DNA from 3 places in the Saccharopolyspora antiqui genome. Region 2 is predicted to be linked to each of the others. Evidence: riboswitches for the same ligand, from Rfam matches in the RefSeq annotation. Region 2 holds a riboswitch; each other region holds the start of a gene.
What was found. Region 2 has a riboswitch for thiamine pyrophosphate ahead of thiD (bifunctional hydroxymethylpyrimidine kinase/phosphomethylpyrimidine kinase). Riboswitches for the same ligand answer to the same signal wherever they lie in the genome.
Positions count from the first base shown of each region.

Region 1 (5,999 bases), on a different contig from region 2:
TGACCCGGGACCAGGCCATCGAGCGGCTCGCCCAGGAGGCCGCCGCCAACCGCGCGGACCAGCAGCTGCGCGGCTCGCTGGCCGGGACGTTCGGCGGGTCCTACTTCGACGCCGAGTCCGGCAAGCTCGTCGTCGGCGTGACCGACCCGGCGCGCTTCGACGAGATCCGCGCGGCTGGCGCGGAAGCCAGGCAGGTCGACTTCACCATCGAGGAGCTCAACGGCGTCGTCGAAGGCCTCAACTCGTACAGCACGCTGGCTCCTGACGGGGTCTCCGGCTGGTACGCCGACGGCAGCGAGAACTCCGTTGTCGTCACCACCAGGCCGGGCACCGAGCTCCAGGCGGCGCAGTTCGTGCGGGCGGCCGGGGTCCTGGTGGACGCGGTCCGGGTCGTCGAGTCCCTCGAAGACCCGCGGACCTACGCCGACGTCATCGGCGGCAACGCCTACTACATCGGCAGCGGCAGCCGCTGCTCGGTCGGGTTCTCGGTGCAGGGCGGCTTCGTGACCGCCGGGCACTGCGGCAGCGAGGGCGACAGCACCTCGGAGCCCACCGGCCAGTTCGAGGGCTCGTCGTTCCCGGGCAACGACTACGGCTGGGTGGCGGTCGGCTCCGGCGAGACCCCGCAGCCGGCGGTGAACCGGTACGACGGCAGCACCGTCGGCGTCGCCGGCTCGTCCGAGTCCGCCGAGGGTGCGTCGATCTGCCGCTCCGGTTCGACGACCGGTTGGCACTGCGGTTCGGTCGAGGCCAAGAACCAGACGGTGCAGTACCCGCAGGGCACCGTGTCCGGCCTGACCCGCACCAACGTCTGCGCCGAACCCGGCGACTCGGGTGGCTCCTGGCTCTCCGGTGACCAGGCCCAGGGCGTGACCTCGGGTGGTTCGGGCAACTGCTCGTCCGGCGGCACGACCTACTTCCAGCCGGTGAACGAAATCCTCCAGGCCTACGGCCTGACGCTGCTCACCTAACCGGTCACCGGTACCGACAACGGTCGTGGGTGCCGCGATCACGGCAGGCGGTCGCGGAGGTTCCGCGCGGCCGCGCGGGGATCCTCGGCCTCGGTGATCGCGCGAACCACGACGATCCGCTGCGCACCCGCCTTGAGCGCGTCGTCGAGGTTGTCCGGGCCGATGCCGCCGATGGCGAACCACGGCCGACCGTGTCCCCGGTGCTCCGCGGCGTGCTCCACCAGATCCAGCCCGGCCGCCGGTCGACCCGGTTTGGTCGGCGTGGTCCACACCGGGCCGGTGCAGAAGTAGTCCACCCCCGGTTCGATGGCCGCGGCGTCGGCCTGCACCACGTCGTGCGTGGACCTGCCGATCGCGATGTGCTCTCCGACGATGCGCCGGGCGATCTCCACCGGCAGATCGTCCTGTCCGAGGTGCAGGATGTCGGCCTCGGCCGCCATGGCGATGTCCGCGCGGTCGTTCACCGCGAGCAGCGCACCGTGCCGCACGCAGGCCTCGGCCAGCACCTCCAGCGCGGCCAGTTCGTGGCGGGCTTCCAGCGGAGCGCCACTCGGGTTCTTGTCCCGCAACTGGATGATGTCGACTCCACCGTCGAGCGCGGCCTCCGCGAACTCCGCGAGGTCACCGCGCTCGCTGCGTGCGTCGGTGCACAGGTACAGCCGTGCCTCGCCGAGGCGAGCGCGGATGCCGAAACCGTCCAATCCAGGCATGTTCCACAGGGTAACTGCTGGCACCACCGCCGCCGGAGCGCACAGGTTCGTGAAACGAGTTCAGGGACAGGCACTGACGTCGAGATCCTCGCCCGGTACGGTGGACTCGGTGAGCACGGGAGTCCGGACACCGGGCTGAGAGGGGGCGTTGGCCCCGACCGTCGAACCTGATCCGGGTCATGCCGGCGCAGGGAGCGTGGAGTGTCTGAACAACGAACCGATCACGTCGTCGTAGTGGGCGGCGGCGTCATCGGCATGTCCGTCGCCTGGCGGGCGGCCGCCGCCGGACATCGCGTGCGACTCGTCGACGCCGAACCGGCATCCGGGGCGTCTTACGTGGCCGGTGGCATGCTGGCGCCGATCGCCGAGGCGTGGCCCGGCGAAGAAGAACTGCTGGAACTGGGTGCGGCGTCGCTGCGGCAATGGCCGACGTTCGCCGACGAGCTGAGCCGCGCCGCCGGGCTGCCTTCTGGCCTGCGCCGCGAGGGAACCCTCGTGGTCGGGGTCGACAGCGCCGACCGGGCCGAACTGGACAACCTGGCCGACTACCTCGCCAGGCTCGGCCGCACCGTCAACCGGCTGTCCAGCCGGGAACTGCGCCGACTCGAACCATCGCTGGGCCCGGCGGTGCGCGGCGGGCTCGAAGTGCCGGGTGATCTCGCGGTCGACAACCGGGTGGCGCTGCGCGCGCTGCGCGCGGCGGCCACCGCGGCGGGCGTCGAATTCGTCGCGGCGAAGGCGAAGAGCGTGCGGCCCGGCGCCGTGCAGCTCGAAGAATCCACTGTGGACTGCGACATGGTGGTGATCGCGGCCGGTGCGCATTCCGGTGCGCTGCATCCCGTGCTGCGGGACCGGATCCGGCCGGTGAAGGGCGAAATCCTCCGGCTGCGCGCGCGGGCCACGGCACTGCCGCCGCCGAGCCGCACGGTCCGCGGTCCGGTGCACGGCCGTCCGGTCTACCTCGTGCCGCGCGACGACGGCGGCCTGGTGCTCGGCGCCACCCAGTACGAAGTCGGCTTCGACACCGAGGTCACGGTGGGCGGGGTGCGCGACCTGATCGCCGACGCCGAGCAGCTGGTGCCGGGCATCTCTGAGTACCAGCTCGTCGAGGCCGCGGCCGGGCTGCGCCCGAGCACCGACGACAACCTGCCGGTGCTCGGCTGGTTGGAGCCCGGCGTGCTGGCGGCCACCGGGCACCACCGCGGCGGCTTCCTGCTCGCCCCGGCCACTGTCGACGCGGTGCTCGCCCTGCTGCGCGGCGAGGAGCCCGCCGCCGAGGTCAAGGTCGCCGATCCGAGTCGATGGGGAGGACAGCAGTGAACGTCGTGCTCAACGGGGAACCACGGGAGACCGCCACCGACGCCACGCTCGCATCGGTGCTGCGCGAATTCGGGGTGCCCGAGCGGGGAGTGGCCGTGGCGCTCGACGGCGCGGTGGTGCCCCGAGCCCAGTGGCCGGAGACCACGCTGCGCCCCGATGCCGCCATCGAGGTCCTCACCGCAGTGCAAGGAGGGTGACGTGACGCCGCCCCACCCGGAGGAGGGGTTTCCAACCCGAAAGGTTGCGGCCCAGCCCGAATCGACCCCTTGCGGGGCAACGGAGGCATACCGAACCACGGCACCGATACCCGCGCCGCCCGGAGTCGGCGGTCCCGTCGTTAGGAGACTCATGGACGACCCGTTGGTAATCGCCGACCGGAAGTTCGGCTCGCGACTGATCACCGGGACCGGCGGGGCGACGAACCTCGCGGTCCTGGAACGCGCGTTGATCGCGTCCGGAACCGAGCTGACGACCGTGGCGATGCGCCGCGCCGATGCCGGCGGCGGCACCGGGGTGCTCGACCTGCTGCGCAAGCTGGGCATCGAGGCGCTGCCCAACACGGCGGGCTGCCGGACGGCGGCCGAGGCCGTGCTGACCGCGCAGTTGGCCCGCGAAGCGTTGGAGACGAACTGGGTCAAGCTGGAGGTCGTCGCCGACGAGGACACCCTGCTACCCGATCCGGTCGAGCTGCTGGACGCCGCCGAGCAGCTGGTCGACCAGGGTTTCGTGGTGCTGGCCTACACCAACGACGATCCGGTGCTGGCGCTGAAGCTCGAAGAGGTCGGTTGCGCCGCGGTGATGCCGCTGGGCTCGCCGATCGGCACCGGCCTGGGCATCCGGAACCCGCACAACATCGAGATGATCGTCTCCCGGGCGTCGGTCCCGATCGTGCTGGACGCGGGCATCGGCACGGCCTCGGACGCGGCGCTGGCCATGGAACTCGGCTGCTCGGCGGTGCTCCTGGCCACCGCGGTCACCCGAGCCCAGGACCCGGAGCGCATGGCGGCGGCGATGCGAGCGGCGGTCGAAGCCGGTCGCCTGGCGTCCCTGGCGGGCCGAATCCCACAACGCTTCTGGGCCCAAGCCTCCAGCCCCGGCCACCCGACCCGGTGAGGTAGTTCCAAGCACGCGTCACCAGCACGAATGATGTTGCTGATTCCGCCGGTGGTGTAGCCTTTTGGCAGGAGTTCGGTGCCGTGGGCATCGGGCGAGTCGCACGGTCGGGTGCACCCGGGGCATACCGGGACCCCGGCCGTACGCATGCCATGGCTGATCAACACGAGGTTGGCACTTCGACTTCGTAGATGCGGTCATTCAGCAATTCCCGATAGCCGCTCATCCCCATGCGATCGGTTCGTACCGCGCCCGCAACGATGTCGGCTGCCCAAAGCAGCCGTTCCGACTTGCCAGGTAGATGCACCACGTGGAAACGGGCACCCGGGGGAAGGCTGAAGCGGGCCCCGCGGGCTGTGGCGATGTCTCGGGCATTGAGTGCCGTGGTGCGGCTTTCCAAGCACAACTCGTTGACACCGAAATCGTGCAACTCGACCACCAACCGGGTCAGGCATGCCGCGCGGGCACGTTCCTGACGTTTCAACGGCACCGGGGTTCCGACCGTGACAACGTGAAATCCGGGCAGGTCCGCAATGGCCTTCGTCGCGCTGCGCCGCTGCTGGGCATCCATGTCGTTCCAGTGCAGCTTCATTTTGGGGCGTTTCCCGCGCAGCCCCGCCAACGCAGTGCGCGCCACCTCATGAACACCAACGTCGAACACCACTGCAGCGAGCACGTAGAAACCTCCCGCTGAGGCTTCCAGCACGGATTCGTCGCCGAACGCGCTGAGTGTGATCATCTCACTGAGCGTAGCCGTCAGTGCCGACGGCCTCGGTGGGCGGTCAGCGGATGTGGAGGCGTTGGGGGCGGACGAAGGTGATCGTGTAGCTCTTCCACGGGCTGTCGTAGCCGAAGGTCCGGTCGATGGCCAGGCGGGCGTGCAGGGCGTTCTCGACCAGCGAGCTCGCCAGCAGTTCGGTGGCCGGGGCGCTGCCCTCCGGCACGTCCGGGATCCGCGCCGTCGGCTTGCCGGCCAGCAGGTCGTCCACCGCGCGCAGCGCCGGGACCGCGACCGCCTGTTCGGCCTCCGGCCGGAACGCGAGGGTCGCGACGTCCTGCCGCAACGCGTCGAGCGCGATGGCCGCCGCGCGGGTCGCGCGGTCGTCGTCGGTCTCCTCGCCGATCCCGTCGAGCAGCGCGGGCATGCCGAGCAGATCTTGGGTGCGCCGCAACGCGAGCACGTTCGCCGCCTGCAACGCCGCGGGCAGATCGACGCCCTGGCCAGCGGCGCGCACGCTGCGCAGCAGCTCCGACACCGACCACACCGTGGAGCGCACCGCGCCGCGCACGTCCGGCAGGATGCTGCTGGGCAGCACCAGATAGCTGACGTAGCCGACGATGAGCGCGATGGCCGCGCCGACCGCCGTGTTCGCCGCGAAGCTGATCGCCACGTTCACCGGCGGCCGCTCCAGCCGCAACGCCTGATCGACCACGGTCACCACGATCAGACAACCCAGCAGCGTCTGGTACTCGCCGCGCAACCGCGCCATGTTCAGCAACATGCCGCCGATCACCAGCGGTACCAATAGGAACGCGCCCGGCAGCAGGGTGATCAGCAACGCCAGCGCGGTCACGCCGAGCACCGCGCCCCCGGTGCGTTCCAAGGCGCCGGTCATGCTGTCGCGGGCCGCCGGTTGCAGCACCACGTACAGCGCGAGCAGCAGACCGGACGCCGACGGGTCGCGCAGCAGCAGGACGATCACCATGCCGATGGAGACCGCGAGCGTGCAGCGCAGCGCGTGCCGGAACAGCGACGACCGCAACGACAGGTGTGCCCGTACCGCACCGGCGAACCGCTCCCGGCGCGCGCCGGGAGCCTGCGGCGGCAGCGGTGTCTCGACGCGCTGCACCACGGCCGCCCGAATCCGGTCGAGCCCCTCGTTGA
Region 1 covers NZ_JBQQBO010000019.1:84,171-90,169, reverse strand. The annotation lists gene ACTWQN_RS26640 (alpha-lytic protease prodomain-containing protein) at 1-971, shown strand, start outside; gene thiE (thiamine phosphate synthase) at 1,010-1,681, opposite strand; TPP riboswitch at 1,787-1,892, shown strand; gene thiO (glycine oxidase ThiO) at 1,883-3,001, shown strand; gene thiS (sulfur carrier protein ThiS) at 2,998-3,198, shown strand; gene ACTWQN_RS26620 (thiazole synthase) at 3,350-4,114, shown strand; gene ACTWQN_RS26615 (hypothetical protein) at 4,275-4,853, opposite strand; gene ACTWQN_RS26610 (FUSC family protein) at 4,897-5,999, opposite strand, start outside.
Region 1: another riboswitch for thiamine pyrophosphate. It lies ahead of thiO (glycine oxidase ThiO); the one in region 2 lies ahead of thiD (bifunctional hydroxymethylpyrimidine kinase/phosphomethylpyrimidine kinase).

Region 2 (5,999 bases):
AAGATTCCTCGCCCGGACGGGCGTCTCGCTGAGAGAATCGCCGCACGGCGCTGATCGTTAGCGCAACCCAATGTGCGCCCAGTCACACCGCGTCGGCCCAGTCACACCGCGCCAGCCCCGTCACACCGCGTCGACCCCAGTCACATCGCGTCGGAGTTTCTTCCTGCCCCGACAACGGGTTTCGACGGCTAGTTCACCCAGCGCGCGGTGGGCCACGGCTCCTTGATCCAGGCGCTGTTCCAGAACAGCCACTCGTACTCGGTCGCGCGGGTGAACGCTTCGAGCATTCGCTCCCGCATCTCGTCATCGACGCTGCCCGCGACCCGGTCGGTGAGGTCGCGGGCGGCCAGCACCGCTTCGGCGAACTCGTCGTCGGCGTAGGTCTCGATCCACGCCCGGTAGGGGTGGCCTTCGGCGCCGCCGGTGGCCGCCAGGATCGTGGTGCCGACGTGCTGGTACACCCAGAAGCACGGCAGCAGCGCCGCCAACAGCACCGGGTAGGGCTCGGTCAACGCGGTCGCCCGCAGGTACGAGGTGTATGCCAGGCACGACGGCGAGGTGTCGATCCCGGCGATCTCGGCATCGGAGAGGCCGAACTCCGCGACGTACCCGGCGTGCAGCCGACGCTCCTCGATCAACGCGCCCTGCGACGCACCGGCCAGGAACGCGGCGTCCTCGGCGTCCTCGGCCCGCGTCGCGGCCGCCGCCAGGGCCTGCGCGAAACCGACCAGGTAGCGCGCGTCCTGCACGATGTAGAAGGCGAAGCGGTCCCGATCCAGCGTGCCGTCGGTGAGCGCGGCGTTGAACGGGTGCTCGACGATCGCCTGCTGCAGATCGACGGTGTGCGCCCAGGCCCGGGCGCAGAAACCATCAGCGGGCGGTGCGGCCAGCTTGCTCATCAGAACCTCTCGTTGGTCGTCGAAGCGATTTCCGCGCTGCGGGCCGGCAGATCCGGCGCGCCCGCCGCTCACCACCAGTGGTGGAAGTGGTGCACCGGGCCGTGGCCGTGGCCGACGTCCAGCCGATCGGACGCGCGCAGCGCCTCGGTCAGGTACTCCTTGGCTTCGCGCACCGCTTCGAGCCAGTCCGCGCGCTGCGGGCGCAGCGCGGCGATCGCGGCCGACAGCGTGCAACCGGTGCCGTGGTCATTGGTGGTCGCCACCCGCTCGCTGGCGAGGAACTCGGCGATCCCGTCGCCGTAGAGCAGGTCCACACTGGACTGCCCGTCGAGGTGGCCGCCCTTGAGCAGCACCTGCTTGGCACCCAGCCCGGCCAGCCGCTCGGCCTGCGCGGGCATGCCGTCGGGATCGGTGATCTCCGGCTCGCCCAGCAGGTCGGCGGCCTCCGGCAGGTTCGGCGTGATCAGATCGACCCGCGGCAGCAGCTCGTCGCGCAGCACGGCGACCGCCTCCGGCGCCAGCAGCCGATCGCCGCTCTTGGCCACCATGACCGGGTCCAGCACCACGTGCGGCGGCGCGTAGCGGTCGAGGACCCCGATGACCGCGCGGATCACCTCCGCGTTGGCCAGCATGCCGATCTTGACCGCGTCCACCCGCACGTCGTCGAGCAGCGTGACCAGCTGGGCGGTGACGAACTCCGGCGGGACCTCGTGCACCTCGGAAACCCCGGTGGTGGTCTGCGCCACCAGCGCGGTGATCACGGACATGCCGTAGGCGCCGTGCGCGGAGAAGGTCTTCAGGTCGGCTTGCACACCGGCACCACCGCTGGGATCGGTGCCCGCGATGGTCAGCACATTGGGAACCATGACGTCCCTCCGCTAGTACGAGCTAGGTCAGGTTCAACGGGTCTGTTCTCAGCCCGGCAGCCGGGCACCCCGCGTCACTCGCACCAACCTAACAACCGCAGGCGATCCAGGGCCATGCCCATCAATCGATCAATCCCACCACCGCGCCCGCGGTCAGCACCTCACCGGCCCGGACCTGGTGCCACAGGGTGCCGGTGGCCAAGGCCGAAACCCAACCGATCCGGCGGCCGAAACGGTCGTCGGCCACCCGGACCTCCGCCAACCGGTCGCCGACGTGCACCTGGCTGCCGTCCGCGGCCAGCCAGCAGACCAGCACCCCGCGCGCCGGAGGGCAGCCGGTCGGCTGCCGCCCCAGAGCCGGGAAATTCAACTCGGTCATCCCCGCCCCCTCGATGATCGCCCCAGCATTGCGCCAGGTGCCGCCGACGACAAGACCATTCGGCCGCAGCACCACCCCGATGGCGCAACGGGACAGCGATCGAATTCACACCGTGAAGACGCCCACTGGCAGCGAAGGTGAGCCTTCCTCGCGGACTAAGCTGGATTGCGATGGAAACCACTACCGATGCCCCCGGCTCCGCCCGTTCCCGTCGGCGACCGCGGCCCGAGGATCCCGCCCGCATCTGGGCCCCGCTGGCGAGCCTGACCGAAGCCGCCGTCGCGGCCGCCGGATCCGGGACCGTGGCGATCACCCGCGGGTTCGACCGCAACAGCAGGCAGCGCGCCAAGGCGCTGCGCGAGCTGCTGGGCCAGCGGGGCGTCGCGGCGATCGAGGTGACGCCAGCGCCGGGCAGCGACCGGCTGTTGGCCGACGCCCAGATCACCGCCGTGGTCAACCTGATCGGCGCCGGTTCGTGGCAGCCCTACCGGCTGGCCGCGAAGCTGCGCGCCCCGGTGCTGACGCCGAAACCCGGCGACCGCCCGGCCGAGGACGTCCAGCGCGATGTGATCGCCCTGGCCGGGGAAACGGGCCAGCGCGACGTCGCCATCTCGCACGTCGCCATCCGCTCCGAGGACCCCGCGGCCAGTCGGCTGACGCTGAGCTACCGGGGCGAGCAGCTCGCGGTTCCCGGCGGCTGGTTGACCGTCGAGTTGCGCGACGGTCAACTGCTGATCCAGGTCGGCGGCGTCAACTTCGCGGAGCAGACGATTACCACCGACCAGCTCCGGGTGGAGGCCTTCGACGCGCCGCACCGGCTGGTACGCGACGAGCTGCCGATCGCCGACTTCGAAGGCGCGGTCACCTTCACCGCAGAACCAGCAGGCCTGCGCATCTGTCCAGTCTGAGGCTCCGTTGCGGCGCGGCCGCGACATGATGCACCCTTGATGTGATCTAGACCATTTCTGGTGACCGATCCGGTGAAACGTCGTCACAGGTCTCCCGCCAGCCCGTCCCTCGATCAACACTGCGCGCGGGAGACAAGCGCGCGGACTGCACCAGGGAGGCTGGGAATCGTGGAGCCCACCAAGCAGTGGCACGTGAGCTGCCGCGATGTCGCAGGCAGACGTAGGGACATGTCGGTATTCGTCAACCAGGGCAGTGTGGTGGTCGTCGCGCCGCCCGGCGAAACAGCGGTGTTGTCCCCGTTGGAGGTCGGCAGACTGCGCGCGGCCCTGCGCGACGCGGTTGTGCAGGCCGCCGCGCAGGAATGAACTGGTCGGGAGCGGGCCGCTTCCGCGCCCCCGACCGGATCCGGAGGTGAGCACCTTGAGGCAACGGTTGGTGGCGCTGCTGGGGCGCGTGATACCGCCGCTGCACACCACGTTCGTACTGGTCAAGCAGGGGGTCATCGGCCCGGTCCGGCCGGACAAACTGCTGCGCATCGTGCTGGCCTGGCGCCGCTGGGGCCTCACCCCGCCGCTGGCCTTCGCCGTCGGCGCGGTGCGCCACCCCGACCGCCCCGCAGTGATCGACGAGCGCGCCGCGCTCAGCTATGCCGAGGTTTCGCAGCGCACCACCCGGCTGGCGGGCGGCCTGCGCAATCGCATCCCCCACGGCACCCGGATCGCGGCGCTGTGCCGCAACCACCACGGGCTGCTCGAAACGACCGTCGCCGCCGCCAAGATCGGCGTCGACGTGGTGCTGCTCAACACCGGTCTGAGCACCAAGCAGCTCACCGACGTGCTCGCCGCACAGCGGGTCGGGCTACTGGTGCTGGACGCCGAATTCCGCGACCGCCTGGCCGACCTGCCCGAAGACCTCGACGTCGTGCTGGCGTGGACCGACGGCGCCACCCGGCACACCACGCTGGAACACCTCATCGCCACCTCCCCGGCCCGGCAGCTGCCCCGGCCGACCCGGCATTCCCGGATGATCGTGTTGACCTCCGGCACCACCGGAACTCCCAAGGGCGCCCGCCGCCCCGACCCGCCGGGCCTGGCACCGGCCGCGGCGATCCTGTCCCGCGTGCCGCTGCGCAGCGGAGAACGGATGCTGATCAGCGCGCCGCTGTTCCACACCTGGGGACTCGCCGCCTTCCAGCTCGGCTCCGTGCTCGGCGCGACGCTGGTGCTGCGCCACAAATTCGACCCCGAACAGGCGCTGGCCGCGGTGCAACGCCACCGGTGCACGTCGATGTTCGCGGTGCCGGTGATGCTGCAACGCATCCTTGAACTCCCCGCGCGGACCCGAGCCGTGTACGACCACAGCTCGCTGCGCATCGTGGCGATCAGCGGTTCGGCGCTGCCAGCCGAGCTGGCCACCCGGTTCCGGCGCGCCTTCGGACCGGTGCTGTACAACCTCTACGGATCCACCGAGGTGTCGTGGGTGAGCATCGCCACGCCGCACGATCTGCGCGCCGCCCCCGGCACGGCGGGCCGACCGCCGCGCGGCACCACCGTGCGCATCCTCGACGACAACGGCGCCCCGGTGCGGCGCGGCACGACCGGACGGATCTTCGCGGGCAACGAAATGCTCTTCGAGGGCTACACCAACGGCAGCAACCGGGAGACCCGCGACGGCCTGATGTCCACCGGTGACCTGGGGCGCGTCGACGCCGCCGGTCGGTTGTTCGTCGTCGGCCGGGAGGACGACATGATCGTCTCCGGCGGCGAGAACGTCTACCCCAAGGAGACCGAGGACGCCATCTCCCGCGTGCCGGAGGTGTCCGAGGCGGCCGTCATCGGCGTCGACGACGCCGAGTTCGGGCAGCGCCTCGCGGCCTTCGTGGTGCTGCGCGAGGACGCCGAACTGGACGCCGAGCAGCTGCGCGAGCGGGTGCGCGGGCAGCTGTCGAAATTCGCCATGCCCCGCGATGTGGTGTTCCTCGACGAGCTGCCGCGCAACGCCACCGGCAAGGTCGTGCCGCGCGAGCTGCTGGACCGCCTGGACCGCTGACCGGCCTGGCTGCGCGAGCACGCTCCGCAGCGCGTTAGGCTGCCTCGGGTGAACGACCGTCTAGTGTGGATCGACTGCGAAATGACCGGTCTCGATCTCGGCAAGGACGCACTGATCGAGATCGCCGCCCTGGTCACCGATGCCGACCTGAACATCCTCGGCGAAGGCGTGGACATCGTCATCCACGCCGACGACGAGACGCTCGCCGCGATGCCCGACGTGGTGCGCGAGATGCACGACCGCTCCGGACTCACCGATGAGGTGCGCCGCTCCACGGTGGCCCTCGCGGACGCCGAGCAGCGGGTGCTGGAGTACGTCCGCCAGTACGTGCCCGAGGGCCGCTCCGCCCCGCTGGCCGGTAACTCCATCGCCACCGACCGCGGGTTCATCTCCCGCGACATGCCTCGGCTGGACGCCCACCTGCACTACCGGATGGTCGACGTGTCCTCCATCAAGGAGCTGTGCCGCCGCTGGTACCCGCGCATCTACTACGCCCAGCCGGAGAAGGGCCTCGCGCACCGCGCCCTGGCCGACATCCGGGAGTCCATCCGCGAGCTGGCCTACTACCGGCGCACCGCGTTCGTCCCGCGGCCCGGGCCCACCAGCGAGCAGGCGCAGGCGGTGGCCGCCGAGCTGCTCAACGGCGATGGCGGCGGTGCCGAGCAGGCCCGCGAACAGTCCGAGCAACATCCGGAATCCGGCCGCTGACCAGCGCGGCCCGGGATAGAAGGAGCCGGTGGGAAACCGGGTGGCAGCGCACGCTACGATGTGAACATCGCTTGCAGCGGCGGCCCTAATGGGTCAGTCCGAAGCGGCCATGGTGGGTGTAGCTCAGTCGGTAGAGCACTGGGTTGTGGTCCCAGGTGTCGCGGGTTCGAATCCCGTCACTCACCCCAT
Region 2 covers NZ_JBQQBO010000040.1:25,226-31,224, reverse strand. The annotation lists gene tenA (thiaminase II) at 189-899, opposite strand; gene thiD (bifunctional hydroxymethylpyrimidine kinase/phosphomethylpyrimidine kinase) at 968-1,765, opposite strand; TPP riboswitch at 1,753-1,847, opposite strand; gene ACTWQN_RS36320 (hypothetical protein) at 1,887-2,144, opposite strand; gene ACTWQN_RS36315 (hypothetical protein) at 2,315-3,052, shown strand; gene ACTWQN_RS36310 (hypothetical protein) at 3,281-3,418, shown strand; gene ACTWQN_RS36305 (AMP-binding protein) at 3,465-5,102, shown strand; gene orn (oligoribonuclease) at 5,151-5,810, shown strand; tRNA gene ACTWQN_RS36295 (tRNA-His) at 5,923-5,998, shown strand.

Region 3 (5,999 bases), on a different contig from region 2:
CGGTGATCAGCTACGACGACCTGCCCTTCGCCGACTACCTGGAGCCACCGCTGACCACGGTGGCGATGCCGGTGCAGGACCTGGGCCAGGCGGCCGTCGGAGCGCTGCTGGCGCAGCTGCGCGGCGAAGCGCCGCACGACGTGTTGGTGCCCGCGACGCCGCAAGTCGTCGGACGCCGCTCGGTGTGCTTCAGCCGTGTGCCAGATGTACGCGTCTGACCAGGAGAAACCCGGTCATTGGCCGCTGCCGTAGGGTCGGGTGAGGATCTCCAGGATGTGGCCGTTGGGGTCGTCGAAGTAGACGCCGCGCCCGCCGTCACGGGTGTTGATCTGCCCCGGTTCCCGGTGCGCCGGGTCGGCCCAGTGCGCCAGCCCCTGCGCCTTGATCCGCCCGAAGATCTCGTCGAACTCCGCCTCGCTGACCAGGAACGCGTAGTGCTGCGAAGTGATCTCGCCGTCGGTCTCCAGGTAGTCCAGGGTGACGTCGTTGCTGGTCTGCACGCAGATGAACGGGCCGAAGGGCTCCGGCTCGGGCAGCCCCAGCAGGTCGGCCAGGAACCTGGCGGAGGCGACCTTGTCGGTGACTGCGACGATCGTGTGGTTCAGCTGAACAGCCATGATCTCGCTCGCTTTCCTCGTCGTTTCCGCGACGTGTCGAGGCTAGGAGCTATACCTAGGTCGAAGTCAATGGCTGTCGTGCTCGGCGCTGCGGGATCCGTCTCCCCGAAGCAACGGGATTGCCACTAAGGTGATCATCAGGAAACGGATGGAGGCGCTGTCATGGAACGGCAGGACGATTCCGGTTTGTCGTCGATCGACATGAACAGGCCCAGCGTCGCGCGGATGTACGACTACTACCTGGGCGGCAAGGACAATTACCAGGTCGACCGCGACGCCGTCGAGCGGGTGGCCCAGGCCATGCCGGAAATCCGCCAGCTCGCCCAGGAGAACCGGGCGTTCCTGCGGCGCGCGGTGCGGTACATGGCCCGCCAAGGGGTCAAGCAGTTCATCGACATCGGCTCGGGTCTGCCCACCGTCGGCAACACGCACGAGATCGCGCAGGAGATCAACCCGGATGCCCGCGTGGTCTACGTCGACAACGACCCGATCGTTCTCGCGCACGGTCGCGCCCTGCTGGCCTCCGACGACAACACCACCGTGGTCACCGCCGACATGCACCGCCCAGCCGAAGTGCTCGAACATCCCGAGACGGCCAGGCTGATCGACTTCGACGAACCCGTCGCCGTGCTCATGATCGCCATGGTGCACTTCCTGACGGTCGAGGAACGTCCCGCGGTCATGGGCCAGTTGCGCGCCGTCCTGGCTTCCGGCAGTCACATCGCGGCCACCCACGTCACCACGGATGACAAATCACCGGACGCGGTCGCTCAGATCGAGTCGGTCTACGCGGCCACCCCGACCCCCATCTACTTCCGCGACCACACCGAGATCGGCCGCTTCTTCGACGGCTTCGACCTCGTCGACCCAGGTCTGGTCACCATCGACGGCTGGCAGCCCGACCCGATCGACCCGGGACCGGAAGCCACCGGCTGGCTGTACGGAGCCGTCGGCCGCAAGAGCTGAGAGTTGCAGTTGACCCGGTGCGGCCACTCCTGAAGTCGACGCGGCCCGGGATCCACTGGGCGACCAGGGCTCCGCGATCCTGGTGCGCGCCAAGGTGAACGTCTTGACGATCTGCGCGGCCGGTCTTCGTGATTTCCGCTGTCGGAGACGATTTCCCCGGACCGGTCTGACATCGCCGGATTCGGCGGGGTAGGGTGTCGCCGAACTATCCACGCGGGAGCTCGGGCGCACCGGGCTGAGAGGGTGGCACCACACGCGCCACCGACCGCTGAACCTGTCCGGGTAATTCCGGCGTAGGGAGCTGTTGATGGCCCTTGATGTCGATCGTTCCGAAGTTCCGCACACTCTCGACGAACCCGCACCCAAGACGCTCGGTGTGCTCGACCAGGGCGCGTTCTGGGGCAACCTCGGGGTCAGCCTGCTCGGTTTCAGCGGCGCGCTGGCCGTGCTCGCCCCCAGCGGTGTGCCGCAGTTGTCGTTCCTCGCCGCGGTGGTGGCGTGCGTGGTCGGGACCGTGCTGGGCAGCGTCATGGTCGGCATCGCGGCGATTCCCGGTGCGCGCACCGGGGCGCCGTCGATGATGTTGCTGCGCGGGCTTTTCGGCACCAAGCTGTCGTACCTGCCGACCGTGCTGAACATCCTGCAGCTGGTCGGTTGGGGCACCTTCGAGCTGCTGGTGATCGCGCAGGGTACGGCGGCGTTGTTCGGCGGCGGTCCGCAGTGGCTGTACGTGCTGGTGGCCGGGGTGCTGACCACCGCGCTCACGCTGCGCCCGCTCGGTGCGCTGCGGTTGTTGCGCCGCTACGTGAGCATCGCGGTGGCGATCGCGATGGTGTACTTCTTCGTCCAACTGCTGCGCCACCCGCTGCCGGAGCTGAACAATGGTTCCTGGCAAGGGTTTTGGCCCGGTGCGGACGCCGCGCTGGCGGTCGCGGTGTCCTGGATCCCGGTCGCCTCGGACTACTCGCGGCACTCGAAGTCCGCGGCTGGCGCGTTCACCGCTGCCACGGTGGGTTATTCGGTCACCCAGATCGCTTGCTACCTGTTGGGGTTGCTCGGGTTGGCGTTGGTCGGCGGCGATGCGGACAAGGCGTTCGATCCGCTGCTCGCGGTGCCGCTCGGGGTGATCTTCTTCGGGATCCTGGTGTTGCGCGAGGTGGACCAGTCCTTCGCCGACACCTACTCGACGGCGGTGTCGATCCAGAACCTGCGGCCCAGCACGGATCGTCGGGTGCTGAGCGTGGCCGTCGGTGTGGTGACGACGTTGTTGGCGCTGACCCTGGACATCGCCCAGTTCTCGAACTTCCTGCTGCTGATCGGATCGGTTTTCGTGCCGCTGTTCGGGGTGCTGGCGGTGGATTACTTCCTGCCCGGCCGCCGCCAGAGCTGGGACCTGTCCGCGCACGCCCCGTCCCGGTGGGGGATGCTGGTGGCCTGGCTGCTGGGTTTCGTGGTGTTCCAGCTGATCAACCCCGGCGAACTCGGCTGGTGGACGGACCTCTGGACCAACCTCCAAGCCCTCCTCACCTTCACCCCACCAACCTGGCTCAGCGCCTCCCTCGCATCATTCCTAACCGCAGCAATAGCAGCCGCGATAATCGGCACAGCCACCCGCCGCACCCACAAGCCATAACCGAGTGAAGGGCACCTTCGACCGACTAAGCCGGTCAAAGGTGCCCTTCACCCCTCACTCGAACGAGAGCCGGGCGCTAGTCGTCGCTCGGGATGGGTGGAATGGGGTTAGTGGTCGCGGTGGGTTACCAGTTGGGCCAGGGCGCTCAGTTCTTCGGCTGCTCGTGGGCTGGGGTCGCAGCGGCGGAGGTCGCTGAGGGCCGCGGCGAGTAGTTCGTCGGCTTGGTTCTGGCTCCAGGTGCGGCCACCGGCCAGGGCGATCAGCTCGGCGCATTGGGCCAGTTCGCTGCCGGACAGCGGCTGGTCGCGGAGGTAGAGGGCGGCCAGCCGCTGACCGGCGGGCATGCCGGAGGTCAGCGCGGAAACCACCGGCAGGGTCTTCTTGCGGGTGCGCAGGTCGGAGAACACCGGTTTGCCGGTGATCGCCGGATCGCCCCAGATGCCCAGCAGATCGTCGACGTGCTGGAAGGCCAGCCCCAGCCGCTCGCCGAAGCTGCGCAGCCGGGTGATCTGCGTGCCCTTGCCGCCGCCGAACAACGCGCCCAGCGCACACGCGCAGCCCAGCAGCGCCCCGGTCTTGTCGCGGGCCATGCGTTGGCATTCCGCCAGATCGACGTCCCGGCGTTCCTCGAAGTCGAGGTCCGCGATCTGCCCGTTGATCAGGTTCAGCACGGCGGTGCTCAACGTCCGCACCGCGTTGGCGGCCTCGGGATGCCGACATCCGCCCAACACGTCGGCGGCCAGCGCCAGCAGCGCATCCCCGGCGAGGATCGCCGAACCGCTGCCGAACACCGTCCACGCGGTGGGTCGATGGCGCCGGGTGACGTCGCCGTCCAGCACGTCGTCGTGCAGCAGCGAGAAGTTGTGCACCAGCTCCACCGCGACGGCGGCGGGCACCGCCGAGGCGGCATCACCGCCGACGGAGGTGGCGGCGAGCAGCACCATCGCGGGTCGCAGCGCCTTGCCGCGGTCGGCGCGGACCGGGTTGCCGCGCTCGTCCCACCACCCGAAGTGGTAGCCGGTGATCTGCTGCATGCGGGTGGGCAACCGGTCGACCGCGGCCCGCAAGGCGGGCTCGACCATCGCGCGGCTACGTGTCAACGCCTCGTAGGCCGTGCCCGCCTTGTTGGCGTCGTGCTGAATGGTGGCCATCCGATTTCCCTTCGAACAGGCGAATTTCTTCACAGGTCGTGTTGTGCGGCTGGGCGCCGATTGGGGACGCGGTGTCAGCGGGCGATTTCGACGTGTTCGAGGACACCGAGCGCGTCCGGTACCAGGACTGCGGCGGAGAAGTAGGCGCTGACCAGGTACGAGATCACCGCTTGTTCGCTGATGCCGGTGAACTGGACGCTGAGCCCGGGGCGGTGCTCGTCCGGGATGCCGGTTTGCCGCAACCCGATGACGCCGTGGTCTTCCTCGCCGGTGCGCATCGCCAGGATCGAACTGGTGCCGGTTGCGCTGATCGGGATCTTGTCGCTGGGCAGCACCGGTACGCCCCGCCAGGCGTGCACGTGGCGGCCCTGCACCTGCGTGGTCTGCGGGTAGATGCCGCGGCGGTTGCACTCCCTACCGAAGGCAGCGATGGTCTTCGGGTGGGCCAGGAAGAACCGCGTTTTGCGGCGCCTGGAAAGCAGTTCGTCGAGGTCGTCGGGGGTGGGTGGGCCGGTGCGGGTGTGGATGCGCTGCCGCAGGTCGGCGTTGTGCAGCAAGCCGAAGTCGCGGTTGTTGATCAGCTCGTGCTCTTGGCGTTCGCGCAGTGCCTCGATGGTCAGCCGCAACTGCTGCTCGGTCTGGTTCATCGGTTGGTTGTAGAGGTCGGCGACCCGGGTGTGCACCTGGAGGACGGTTTGCGCCACGCTGAGTTCGTACTCGCGGGGCGCGAGTTCGTAGTCCACATAGGTCCCGGCCAGCTTCGGTTCTCCGGAGTGCCCGGAGACGATATCGATGTCGGCTTCGCCATGCTTGTTCCGCGGGGGTGCGGAACTGGCGTGGATCGCCGCAATGTGCGTTCGCAGCCGCTCGAACTGGTTGTTCACCTCCAGCAATGCCTGGCGGCTGAGCGTCAGCGCGGTGCACGGCGTGCTGGCCATGAAGCTGCTGTCCCATGTGGACTGATCGGTGGTCAGCACCTGCCCGCCGAAGAACTCGCCGTCGGCGAGCACACCGAGCACCGCGTCATCGCCGTATTCACCGGTGCCGATGCGGGACACCTTGCCGTGCGCGATGAGCACCAGCTGGCCTACGGGCCGTCCGGCGGTCGCGATCACCTGACCTGCCTCGAATTCCTGCTGCACGAACCGGTCGGCCAACGCGATCAGCGCCGCGTCGTCGTCCAATCCGCGCAGCAGGGGGATTTCGCGCAGTTCCTGCGGGACCACCCGCACCTGGGCACCGGTGTTGGTGAAGGTGATCCGCCCGTCTCCGATGGCGAAGGCCAACCGGCGGTTGACCCGGTAGGTTCCCGCCGAGAGGTCCACCCACGGCAGCATGCGCAGTAGCCAGCGCGAACTGGTGCCCTGCATCTGCGGCTCGGACTTGGTCGTCGTCGACAGATTCCGCGCTGCCGAGGTGCTCAGTGCGGTCTGTGCCGGGACGCCGAGATCCGGCTCTGTGACAGTCACGATGACTACTCCCTGAGGTGCGTCGGGGCGGAACTCGGGGGGTCAGCTATCCCGACCGAGTTCGACGTGTTCGAGCACCCCGATCGCGTCGGGCACCAGGACGGCGGCCGAGTAGTAGGCGCTGACGAGGTAGGAGATGACCGCCTGCTCGTTGATTCCCATG
Region 3 covers NZ_JBQQBO010000041.1:18,243-24,241, reverse strand. The annotation lists gene ACTWQN_RS36520 (LacI family DNA-binding transcriptional regulator) at 1-218, shown strand, start outside; gene ACTWQN_RS36515 (VOC family protein) at 234-617, opposite strand; gene ACTWQN_RS36510 (SAM-dependent methyltransferase) at 780-1,583, shown strand; TPP riboswitch at 1,787-1,900, shown strand; gene ACTWQN_RS36505 (purine-cytosine permease family protein) at 1,891-3,216, shown strand; gene ACTWQN_RS36500 (family 2 encapsulin nanocompartment cargo protein polyprenyl transferase) at 3,324-4,367, opposite strand; gene ACTWQN_RS36495 (family 2B encapsulin nanocompartment shell protein) at 4,442-5,836, opposite strand; gene ACTWQN_RS36490 (family 2B encapsulin nanocompartment shell protein) at 5,879-5,999, opposite strand, start outside.
Region 3: another riboswitch for thiamine pyrophosphate. It lies ahead of ACTWQN_RS36505 (purine-cytosine permease family protein); the one in region 2 lies ahead of thiD (bifunctional hydroxymethylpyrimidine kinase/phosphomethylpyrimidine kinase).